2 regions of the Evansella sp. AB-rgal1 genome follow, and region 1 is predicted to be linked to the other one. Evidence: predicted binding sites of a transcription regulator. Region 1 holds the regulator's gene; the other holds the start of a gene.
What was found. Region 1 encodes LexA, which represses DNA repair genes until DNA is damaged. Its sites were predicted from a motif close to CGAACATATGTTCG; they were not measured.

Region 1 (6,446 bases):
TTTATCTGGCAATCGAATAAAGTGCTTGTTACTGTCCGCAGAATAGCCAACTGATTTTTGTAAGCGGGATACAATAATATCTTCTAATTTTGCAATGTTTATTGGTTCCACTATAAAGTTTATTTGTTTATCTGTTACATCCTTTAATTTACCTTTAGCAAAACGATTTTCTTGAAATAAATTAAAAAGTTTTCCTTCTAATCCAAAATACTCGATAGCAATTTCATCTTTAATGATGTAAATTTCATATTCTCGCATTATAATCCCTCCAAGGAAAATACCTTCACACTATTATAGCGGAGAGGTTGTCCAAGATTTGTCGCTCTATGAAGGGATACTTGACTTTTTTTGTAGAAGGCTGTTTTTGCTAAAAGTATATAAAAGGGATTTATTTACAAAGGTGATAGAAGATCATTCAGAAAAGTCATACCTATAGAAATGTATTCGTTAATGCTGGTTTAAGATTAGAAGTTTCAAATCAGAACTTACTTCATTTGATGTCAACATAAACAATCTTGGTAAAAAGAGCCTTGTAGAAAAAAAGGTGTAAGAAAGGCATTTACACCGTTCTTACACCATATAAAAAATAAATCTATTTTTCTAATAGTTGTTTGAATTGAGCAACGACATTTTCTACTGAGAAGCCGTATTCTTTTACGACAACTCCACCTTCACCTGAAGCACCGAATCCATTGATTCCTAGCACTGATCCATGATCTCCTGTGTAACGTTCCCATCCTAAAGGAACTGCCATCTCAATACCTAGACGAGCTTTTACATTTGATGGAATAACTGACTCTTTGTATTCTTTTGATTGTTTTTCAAAACGATCCCAGCTCGGCATACTTACTACTGAAACAAAGATTCCGTCCTTTTCCAATACTTTTTGTGCTTCTACAGCAAGATGGACCTCTGATCCAGTCGCTAAAAGGATACCGTCTTTATCACCATTCGCTTCAGAAATAACGTATGCTCCTTTTTTTACACCTTCGTAAGCTGATTCTTTCGTTCCGTCAATTGTAGGCAAGCCTTGACGAGTAAGAACCAGAGCTGTTGGCTCATCTTTACTTTCTAAAGCTAATTGCCATGCTGCAACTGTTTCATTTGCATCACCTGGTCTGATCACAGAAACTCCAGGCATTGCTCTTAAGGCTGGTAATTGCTCTACAGGCTCATGTGTAGGTCCGTCTTCACCTACCGCAATACTGTCATGTGTAAATACATACGTAACAGGTACTCCCATTAATGCAGATAGTCTTACTGCAGGACGAAGATAGTCTGAGAACACGAAGAATGTTGCTGCATACGGCTTAATTCCGCCATGTAATGCCATACCGTTTACAGCACAAGCCATCGCAAATTCTCTTACACCAAACCATACGTTTCGTCCAGCGTAATTATCTCTTGAAAAATCTTCTTCTCCTTTTAGCATCGAGTTATTCGATGACGCAAGGTCTGCAGAACCACCAAATAGATATGGCACTTTTTTCGCAATAGCATTCAATGCTTCGCCACTTGATTGGCGTGTTGCAAGCTTGCTACCTGACTCATAGGTTGGTAAGTCTTGATTCCAGCCTTCAGGTAATTCACCAGTAATCGCAGCTTGGAATTGCTGAGCTAATTCTGGGTGTGCTTGTTTATATTTTTCAAAAAGCTCGTTCCATTCAGCTTCTTGCTTTGCGCCTTGTTGTGCTAAAGCATTATAATGTTCTCTCACTTCCGACGGAACATGGAAATCCTCTTCGAACACCCACTTATATGCTTCTTTTGTCATTTTTGCTTCTTCTTCACCTAGTGGCTTACCATGGGACTCGTTAGAACCACTTCTGTTAGGCGAACCGTATCCAATAACTGTTTTCACCTCAACTAATGTAGGTCGATCATCTGTTTTTGCTAATTCGATCGCGCGAGAAATCTCTTCTACATCATTACCATCTTCCACACGAATTACTTGCCATCCATAAGCCTCAAAGCGCTTTTCCACACTTTCAGAAAAAGATTGATGTAAATCTCCATCTAAAGAAATATCATTTGAATCATAAAGTACAACGAGACGCCCTAATTTTAAATGACCTGCCAATGATGCAGCTTCTGCAGACACACCTTCCATTAAATCACCATCACCACATATGCTGTATGTATAATGGTCGACTACATTAAAATCTTCCTTATTATAGGTAGCCGCAAGGTGTCTTTCTGCCATTGCCATACCTACTGCCATAGCAAAACCTTGTCCTAATGGACCTGTTGTCGCTTCAACACCAGGAGTATGCTTATATTCTGGGTGACCTGGAGTTTTACTTCCTAATTGACGAAAGTTTTTTAAGTCATCTATGGAAACATCGTATCCATGTAAATGAAGTAAGCTGTATAATAGCATAGAACCGTGTCCTGCTGATAACACAAACCGATCACGGTTAAACCAATCAGGATTTTTTGGATTGTGATTCATATATTTCGCAAATAAAGAATAGGCCATAGGAGCCGCTCCCATTGGCATCCCAGGATGTCCAGAGTTTGCTTTTTCAACACCATCAATGGACAACGTTCGAATCGTACTAATAGATAGAGCCTCGATATTATCTACCATAAAAAAATCATCCTCTCATCAAAAATTGACATTTTCTTCATTCATCATATACTTTCTTTTTTATTAAGACAACAGTATATACATGATTTGCTCAAAAAGCATAATCAGCTAGTATATAGTTAGTATGTACAAAAGAAGGTATGATAACAATGAAATCACTTACATACTTTTTCTTCCTTTTAAAATTTGTCAAAATCCATCTTTTCTTTTTTAAAACATGCTTACTATCATAATGATTTAATGATAAAGATATTAAGAAAAAACACCACAGGTAAAAAAATATACTTTCACAATAAAAAAACAACTACTAAAAAATTAGTAGCCGATAGATTTAATGTATGAAAGGATCATTGTTTTTATCTTTTTTTAACTTCTCCGGTGTTACATCATTTCCCTCTTCATCTACTATCTTTACAGATTTTAATTGATTTTTAAAAGATTGCCTTACATTTTTTAGATATGCCTCTCGTAATTCTTTTTGCTCTTTCTGTTCCTTCAATGAAAGACCTTCTTTTTTCGCTTTTGCTGATAACTCATTTATGCGTTGTAGCTTCTCTTTACTTAACATTACACTACCTCCAATGTATTACATACATTCTATCGTACATAAGTGACATAGGAGAATCAAGTTTTATGCCCATCATAAATATAACATACTTATCAGTCATGTTCAGAAGCAAAGGATTCCAATAATATTGGAACATAAATGGTTTGTCCAGGGTAAATTCTTTCACTACTTAACCCATTTTTATTTTTTATCCATGTAATTATCTCTTCCATTACCATTTGATCCCCCAGTTGATTCTTTGAAGCAATAGTCCATAACGACTCACCTTCCGAAACAACCCACTCTACCGTCACATAGTCATCTATTGCATGAACTTGATTAGAATTTATGTATGTCCATGTGAATAATCCGATTGCTAGTAATAATACTGCGAATGATGCATCTATTTGGTTTTTAAATTTTCGTATAATTTTCATTTTTCATCACCTCATGAGAATGTATGTTCGAGTATAGTATAACAAGAACACTCGTTCGTGTCAACAGGAAAGTAGAACGAATGTTTGCACCACTGCCACTCACATGGTATAATGTTCCTAAATATATCTCTGGTCTTGCATCAAATACATATATTCAAGTTTCGTAATCTAGTAAACGAGGTGCTATTATGTCAAATTTATCGAAACGTCAACAAGATATTTTAGATTTTATAAAACGGGAAGTGAAAGACAAAGGATATCCTCCTTCTGTTAGGGAAATTGGGGAAGCTGTTGGCCTAGCCTCTAGTTCCACAGTTCACGGTCATCTTTCTAGGCTAGAAAAAAAAGGACTCATTCGTCGCGATCCTACGAAACCAAGAGCCATTGAAGTAAGGGGAGTACCATCTTCCAACATCTCGGAAACTCCATCAATCTATGTTCCCATTATCGGGAAAGTTACCGCTGGTTCTCCTATTACAGCCATAGAAAATGTGGAAGAGTATATACCTTTACCTGCAAATTTTGTACAAGATGAAAATTCGTTTATTCTTGAAATCCAAGGAGATTCTATGATAGAGGCGGGTATTTTCGATGGTGATTATGTTGTAGTTCGTCAACAGCAAAGTGCCAATAATGGAGAAATTGTTGTCGCAATGACAGAAGAAGATGAAGCAACGGTTAAACGTTTCTTTAAAGAAAAAGATCACTTCCGTCTTCAGCCGGAAAACTCCTCGTTAGAACCTATCATTTTGCAAAACGTTTCTATACTCGGTAAAGTAGTTGGTGTATTCCGGTCTATTCATTAATATGTATTTATCTTATCTTTAAGCCTTTAAATAAAGACTCTTACAAACCGCGAATTGTTATTCTCTGTTTGTAAGAGCCTTTTTCTTTTGATTTCCCACACGGCTCCGATTAATACCTTTCCTTCATACTATAATAAAATTGTCCACCCTCATCCATGGAAAGTAAAAATACATCTTTATGGTCGGTAATCCCTAATTTTTTCATCTGATTAGAAAGCCATTGGAGTGATCCAACCTTCTTAACATTGGCATGAATGATTCTTCCGTCTTCAATTAAAATTGTTGGATAACCTTTTGGGTTTGTACTTTTGTTCATATCATTTGGAGTGATTGATTGAAATTCGCTTTTCTTAATTACGCTAATTTGTCCATTTGCCTCTAAAACAGCATAATCGATTTCATTAAAATCACTAGCACTCTGTAAACGTAAGTCCATCAATAGCGAATCAATCGTTACTTTGGCTTTCGTTAGCTCCTTATGCATAATTTTTCCATCTTTCATTAATATAAGTGGTTCATCTTCAATAACTCTGCGAAACCTCGGAGTTTTTAGAGCAATATACGATAAAGCTAAATGAAAGAACCCGATCATTGATGCAGCAGCTAATGGACCAGCCAACGGGAGGTCTCCACTGGACAATGGTTCACCGATAACATCCCCAATAACAACACCGAAGATAAAATCAATTGGGCTAATAGTTCCCATAGATCGTTGACCTAAAATTTTCACAAGCAAAAATACATATGTATAAATTATAGTGGCTCGAACTAAAAATCCATAGATTGGAAGATCTTCTGCTCCAGTCCAAAAATCAAACATTATTATCTCCTTCCAAATATACCTTCGAATAGTATCAATCTTAAAGGTTCTCTTTATTGTTATATTTTCCATTTATCATATTGGTATGTAAGGAGAAGTTTGGTAATTATGAAAAGCACAAGCATCCGAATCTAACATCATTCAATAGTTATATGGTTTTTTTGCATAAGAAAACCCCAAAGCCTAAGCTTTGGGGTTTTGCATATTAATAAGTAGTCATATACTGCTCTCTTTCCCAAGGGTGTACTTGGGTACGGAACATGTCCCACTCAATCTCTTTTGCTTCAATGAAGTGCTCTAATACGTGAGCCCCTAAAGAGCTTGTAATGATTTCATCTTTCTTTAAAGCATCAATAGCACCTTTTAAAGTTGCTGGTAAAGCTTCAATACCTTCAGCTAAACGCTCGTTTTCATCCATAACATAGATGTTTCTGTCTGTTGCTGGAGGTGGTGTTAATTGATTACGAATTCCATCTAATCCAGCTGCTAGCATTGCTGCCATTGCAAGGTATGGATTTGCTGATGGGTCTGGACTACGAACTTCAACACGAGTACTTATTCCTCGAGAAGATGGAATACGAATTAATGGTGAACGGTTTCTCATAGACCACGCAACATAACAAGGTGCTTCGTAACCAGGAACTAAGCGCTTGTAAGAGTTAACTGTTGGATTCGTAATTGCAGTAAAAGCTGCAGCATGTTTTAAGATACCAGCAATGAATTGCATCGCAGTTTCACTTAATTGTGCAGGTGCATTTTCATCAAAGAATGCATTTTCTTTTGGTCCACGGAATAGTGACATATTAGCATGCATACCACTTCCGTTTACACCGAATAATGGTTTTGGCATGAATGTCGCATGTAAACCATGTTTTGCTGCAATCGTTTTTACAACTAATTTAAATGTTTGAATGTTATCGCACGTTGTAACTGCATCTGCATATTTGAAATCAATTTCATGCTGACCAGGAGCTACTTCATGGTGAGATGCTTCAATCTCAAAGCCCATATCTTCTAATTCTAACACGATATCACGACGGCAGTTTTCCCCAAGGTCAACTGGTGCTAGATCGAAATATCCACCTTTATCATTAAGCTCTAATGTAGGCTCACCTTTTTCATCTGTTTTGAAAAGGAAGAACTCTGGTTCAGGTCCGATATTAAAATCAGTGAAACCTAATGCTTTTGCTTCTTCTAATACTCTCTTTAAAGCTCCACGTGGGTCTCCTGCAAATGGAGTTCCATC
Region 2 (6,446 bases), on a different contig from region 1:
AATCCTGTTGAACACGCATTTGGTGCTGGATATATAAACTTACTTATAAGTGATGTTCTTTCCCAAGCTGGATGGTTTGGAAATGGCATATTTAACGGAATTAATATGCGGAGCTTGCCAGAATCACATACTGACTACGTTTTCCCATGGCTTGTATATTCCTTAGGGTGGACATTTGGAATCTTCCTTTGTTTGTTGCTATTACTTTTTATTTGTCGTATTTCAGTAAATGCGTTGAAAACAAAGGACTTATTTGGAAGATTGCTGGTCATGGGAGGTGCTGCACTATTCACCGTTCCAATTTGCTGGAACATACTAATGGTTGTAGGATTACTACCGATTACTGGAGTCTCCCTCCCATTTATAAGTTATGGAGGAACGATGTTACTTTTTTACTCAGCAGTATTAGGCATCATTCTCAGTGTATACCGCAGAAAGGGAAGCATTGGGGACAGTTCTCCTGCTTCCTTCGGTTCTCGAAATAGTGGATGATGACAAACAGATGTATTTAACTGTTCATCATCTTTTCTCGATTAACAGGGGCAGTTTAAAGTCCCTTTTTACCATCAGATTCCTTTTACATGTCAGACAGGAAAGTTATTTTCTAAAAATGGATAGATCCACAACTTAAAATAAAGGCGGTTTATTTTCCATTACCAGTCTGATTTAGTGAGCAATGGGGGGGCGTCCTCCTGCTCCTTTCATTTGAGGAGATAGTTAGTAGCACTGCCCCCTTTTTTATCATAATGTTATTGCACGTGTGCTGGAAGCTGTGAGTAAATAAGTCCTTATGAGAACATCATAAGTACATATTCAACGGAACCACAATGACAATATTTATCTGATATTAATCACAACTCGTCTCTTAACCGTTCCAGAGTCTCTATGGATAACCCAGTTACATCCTTAATGACCTCCAATGACATTTTTTTATCCAACATCTTCCTTGCTACCTGAACTCTTCCTTCTTGTAGTCCTTCTTGTCTACCTTCTTGTCGACCCTCTTCCCTCCCAATCTCTCTACCTTTTCTTTCATAAGATGTCATGATCTCCATAATCTTTTCACCTTCTTCCGGTTTCATCAACTTCACCTCATCTAAAAATAATTGCTCTTCCTGTTCCGATAATTTCAAGTATGATTCAAAAAAACCTGCGATGAGAGCCTCCCTTGCTGTGTCTAATTCTAATCGAAGAAGCATTCTAAAAAACTCTTTCTTCACTTCTATTTTTTCACTTATAGTATACCCCATTTTGCTTAATAGAGCAGCGGCAATTGGGTTATCATAGCGTATAAATTCACGCCAATTTTGCTTCTTTAATTCAATAATTAAAAATTGAAAATCTAAGGGTTTTAAAAAAGGAAAGTCTATTTGGAAAGAATCTGGTTCATTGCGTGGATTGTTATAACTAAAGATTGCTATTGGCACGATTTTTCTACGGTATTTTTGATAAAGACGACTAAAATAAATAAACATTCTTTCATTAAAATTATCTTGTTTATAAGATTGAGGTTCAACATGCACAATGACGAGTCCTGGTTCATCCTTAACCTTCGTCTCAACAACTAAATCAAGCCGAAACTTCTCGCCTTCCGTTACATCTGTAAATAATTCTTCTGAGAGAAAACGAAGTGTTTGAAAATCAAGATGCTCGTACACATTTGGAAAAAACAAATGGATAAACTCTTCAAAAAAAGTTTCTATCAACTCTTTAAACAACCGGTCATGATCCAGTCTGGAACTCATTATCTCCTCATCCCCTTCGATAGAACATATGTTCAAACTTAATTTACAACGAACATTCGTTCTTGTCAATGAGTTAGAACCGAAACGAAAAATAAACCGGAACTTACTAGGTTCCTATTATAACCATTAGCTTCTATTAACCTCCTCTTCTTGCCCACCAATCTAAAAACACACGAAAAGCTAGTATATAGTTCTACTTTCTCTAATCACAAAAAAACAAAGTTGCATCTTTTATCCTCCGCAACTTTGTCTCTCCACCCTATTTTATCGCCTTCAAAACATCAAACAAAACCTCTTTAAACTTCTCACGATCCACCGCTTCACACACTCGTACGTTTGGAGAATTACCAGTACGATTATTGATATCCACCAAACTATAGCCTCTCGTGAGCTCTCCAACCGTTTCCACATCCACAAAATAGCTAGTAGACTTTGTCATGATAGATTCATTCGCAGCAATCGCTACTAAAAGAGCATCAGGGTGCGTAGTGCCATTTAATCGGTGTACATCCCTGTTAAATTGCTTTACAACTCTATTTACATTGATAAAGAAATCGGAACCGCTAGTTCCCAACTCACGAATCTCCTCATGATCACGATCATCCATAAGGGAGTACTGCGTACACATATCCCACCCTACCATCGTCATAGGAATTCCAGAATGCAAAACAATCTTTGCAGCTTCGGGATCAACCCAGAAATTATATTCTGCAGCAGGGGTAATGTTACCTAAACTGTTATTTGTTCCACCCATAATATAGAGGTGCTTGATATCGCCTACGATCTCTGGTGCTTTCTTAATCGCCATTGCAATATTCGTCAATGGAGCGATGGCAAGTAGATTTAATTCCCCAGGAAATTCCTTCACTTTATTGATAATAAAGTCTACAGCATGACCTTCTTCCGGTCGTTGGCTCGCTTTTTCAAAAAAAGAATCGCCCATACCATCACTGCCATGAACATCCTCTACCGTTACATGCTGTTTATTCCCATAGGAGAATAAAGGGCCTTCATACCCCTTATAAACGGGAGTGTAAAAATCAGCATCAGCTACTTGAATCGTGTAAAGTGCATTCTCAATTTGTTGTTGAAACGCTACATTCCCACCAGTAATGGTTACACCTTCTACTTTAAAAAAATGTAATGCTGTCAACAAAGCGATTGTATCGTCTCCTGCGGTATCCGTATCTATTATTACACGTTCCATCGGTTTCACCTCACCCATCTTGCCTAGCTAATTGGGAAATTTGACGGAAGAATTCGTCTCGATCCACATCATAGACTAAATTTACTTCTTTCCCATTCTCACATAGTTCCGTCTTCCCTTGACTCGGACCGTCGGCAATCGCTCTACTAGAAACCTTCTTTGTTTTTACCAAATCAGGATTTGCGATAGTCATTGTTGTTAATACATCCCAAAGGAAATAGGTTGAGTTAGTAACAAAATGCTGAAGTGGCGGAACCATGGCATAGCATTGACCTAAGAAATCAATTCCAATATCAGAGCGATTTTTAGCCCAATCATCACGAACGCTCGATGTTAAAGGAACCTTATTTGTGCTCTCTAATGCTACAAGGTCAATTTCAATATTCGTATCCCATACTCTTGCAACTGCCTCTGGATCCCAAAAAGCATTCCATTCGGCAGTTCCATCATGTTCTGGCTCTTCCACATTTCCTACTTCAAGAAATGTTCCCCCCATCCAAACAAGTTTTTCTATATTTTTCTCTATTTCGGGATCTTCATCTAGCGCTCTTGCTAGATCTGTTAATGGGCCAACAAAAAGAAGGGTAATAGGTTCATCTGAGTTCTTAATTTTTTCTATCATATGTATATGTGCTGGAGTTTCCGTTTCTTGTGTACGAATTTCTCCTGCTTCATTTAAAATTGGTAGAGCGTCTACGAAAAATGCATGCATTCTCCAATCCTTTGGAAATGGATTTTTTCCACGAGACGTAGAAGCTGCAATTTCAACTTTCTTCCCTTTCCCAAATCGGTCAATTATCTTTCTACTTGCAAACATGGCAGGCTCCAAATAACAATCGGCAGGGATTACTCCAACTCCAACAACTTCCACACCTTCCATTTGAAGAAGAAGAAATAGGGAGATGAGATCATCCACACCACCATCATGATTCAAATAAACCTTTTTCATCAATCCAACATCACCTTTCTTGGAAGCATTGGGGACGGTTCTCCCTGCTTCCTTCGTTTAGCGAAACGAAATATTTATATATTGGTAACACCCCTGCAATCACTTTTGATATGAATCTTCTCTATGAAGGAACAAGGATACATACTAGTTTAACTTATCCCTCTAACAGCTACAACAAGTTACGACATTTTTTTTAAAAGGCTTTATTTCCTTTTAGAAAAACTTAGGTTATCCCCAAGTCTTCCTAGCGAATCTAATAGTTTTTCTTACACTTTCTTTCATTAGTAAAGGTAAACATTCTTAAAGAACAGAAAAGCCAAAGACTGCCATCAGGATTTGCTCCAATGCAACTAATATCTCTACTTTCCACTACCGTCTTAAAATGAGTACTAAACTTTCCCAATATACCATATGCTAAAAAGGAATCTATCCACTGATAATATTGAATCTAATTGATAAAGAAAGCGTTTACTTCTCATATATAAAAATATTTTCACAATGTTTATGTAGTTTACATTCTTTTTGCAAAGTAGTTATATAAGAAACAAATATATCATTCCATTAGAACTATAGAAGATTTTCTCTCATCAACCCTTTATCTTCTTATGTTTTTTCGTGTTGGAAATTCTTTTTGTTTTTTACAAGTGTTATTTCTTTCTTTTTAAAAGATAGTTTATTATAATCATTACATAATAATAATTATAGATTTCTAACATATAAGTTTTTAAACTATTAGAATCTATATTATTAATAAGAATCTATAAAAGAAGGGAAGAAAAAAATATGCAATCTTTTGATAACAATAGTGGTGGAAAATGCCCATTTAATCACGGTGCCGCAACTAGTCCGAAAACTAGCGGTACAACAAATCAAGATTGGTGGCCAAATCAACTAAACCTAAATATTTTACATCAACACGACAAAAAATCGAACCCTATGGGTGAAGAATTTGATTATACGGAAGAATTTAAAAAGCTAGACTATGAAGCACTTAAAAAAGATCTTACTGATCTAATGACAGACAGCCAAGATTGGTGGCCTGCTGATTATGGTCATTATGGACCATTCTTTATCCGTATGTCTTGGCACGCTGCCGGTACATATCGTATGGGTGATGGCCGCGGTGGTGGTGGAACTGGGAACCAACGTTTCGCTCCACTTAATAGCTGGGCAGATAACGGTAATCTTGATAAAGCTCGTCGCCTTCTATGGCCAATTAAGCAAAAATATGGAAACAAGATCTCCTGGGCCGACTTACTCCTACTAACAGGGAATGTTGCGATTGAATCTATGGGTGGAAAAACATTTGGTTTTGGTGGAGGTCGCCCGGACATTTGGCATCCAGAAGAAGACATCTACTGGGGTGCTGAAACAGAGATGTTAGGTGATAACCGATATTCAGGTGATCGTGAGCTTGAAAATCCACTTGCGGCTGTTCAAATGGGTCTTATCTATGTTAACCCAGAAGGTCCTAACGGAAAACCAGACCCTATTGCAAGTGCTCGAGACATTCGAGAAACATTTGCCCGTATGGGAATGAACGACGAAGAAACGGTTGCGTTAGTTGCTGGTGGACATACATTTGGGAAAGCACATGGTGCTGGAGATCCTGACCATGTTGGTCCTGAACCAGAAGCAGCTCCAATTGAAGCGCAAGGCTTTGGTTGGCAAAGCTCCTATGGAAGTGGGAAAGGGCGAGACACCATCACAAGTGGTATTGAAGGTGCTTGGACTGCGAACCCTACACAATGGGATAATGGTTACTTTGATTTATTATTTGGATATGAGTGGTGGCTAACAAAGAGTCCTGCAGGAGCATGGATCTGGCATATTGTAGATCCTGATGAGAAACATTTAGCACCAGATGCAGAAGATGCTTCCATAAAAGTTCCAACAATGATGACTACTGCAGATATGGCATTACGTCATGATGCAGAATACGAAAAGATCGCTCGACGTTTCCATGCAAATCCAGATGAATTTGCAGACGCTTTTGCACGTGCATGGTTCAAACTTCTTCACCGTGACATGGGTCCTAAAGCAAGATATTTAGGCCCAGAAGTTCCAAAAGAAGATTTAATTTGGCAAGATCCTGTACCAGCTGGTAACTATGATCTAACGGATGCAGATGTTGCAGAATTGAAAGGAAAAATCTTAGCTTCCGGTCTATCCGTAGGGGAACTAGTTACAACTGCTTGGGCTTCTGCTAGTACGTTCCGTGGTTCTGATAACCGTGGTGGTGCAAATGGTGCCCGCGTACGTCTTGAGCCTCAAAAGAATTGGGAAGTAAATCAACCTGAGCAACTTTCAAAGGTTCTAAATGTACTAGAAAGCATTCAAAACGACTTTACAAAAGAAGTTAGCCTTGCAGATTTAATTGTACTTGCTGGTAGTGCTGCAGTAGAAAAAGCAGCAAAAGATGCAGGTTTTGATGTAACAGTTCCATTTGCTCCTGGACGTGGAGATGCAACACAAGAGCAAACAGATGCTGAAAGCTTCGAAGTGCTAGAGCCTGTTGCTGATGGATTCCGTAACTATCAGAAAA

Region 2: the regulator LexA is predicted to act here: its motif matches at 1,795-1,808, upstream of ACERII_RS22690 (RpnC/YadD family protein).

Annotation. Positions count from the first base shown of each region.
Region 1 covers NZ_JBGUAU010000012.1:55,630-62,075, forward strand. The annotation lists gene sirA (sporulation inhibitor of replication protein SirA) at 1-258, opposite strand, end outside; gene tkt (transketolase) at 593-2,590, opposite strand; gene ACERII_RS11830 (DUF896 domain-containing protein) at 2,922-3,158, opposite strand; gene yneA (cell division suppressor protein YneA) at 3,251-3,574, opposite strand; gene lexA (transcriptional repressor LexA) at 3,763-4,380, shown strand; gene ACERII_RS11845 (DUF421 domain-containing protein) at 4,490-5,200, opposite strand; gene glnA (type I glutamate--ammonia ligase) at 5,406-6,446, opposite strand, start outside.
Region 2 covers NZ_JBGUAU010000038.1:3,211-9,656, reverse strand. The annotation lists gene ACERII_RS22695 (FtsW/RodA/SpoVE family cell cycle protein) at 1-492, shown strand, start outside; gene ACERII_RS22690 (RpnC/YadD family protein) at 852-1,748, opposite strand; gene ACERII_RS22685 (nucleoside hydrolase) at 2,005-2,952, opposite strand; gene ACERII_RS22680 (nucleoside hydrolase) at 2,963-3,904, opposite strand; gene katG (catalase/peroxidase HPI) at 4,685-6,446, shown strand, end outside.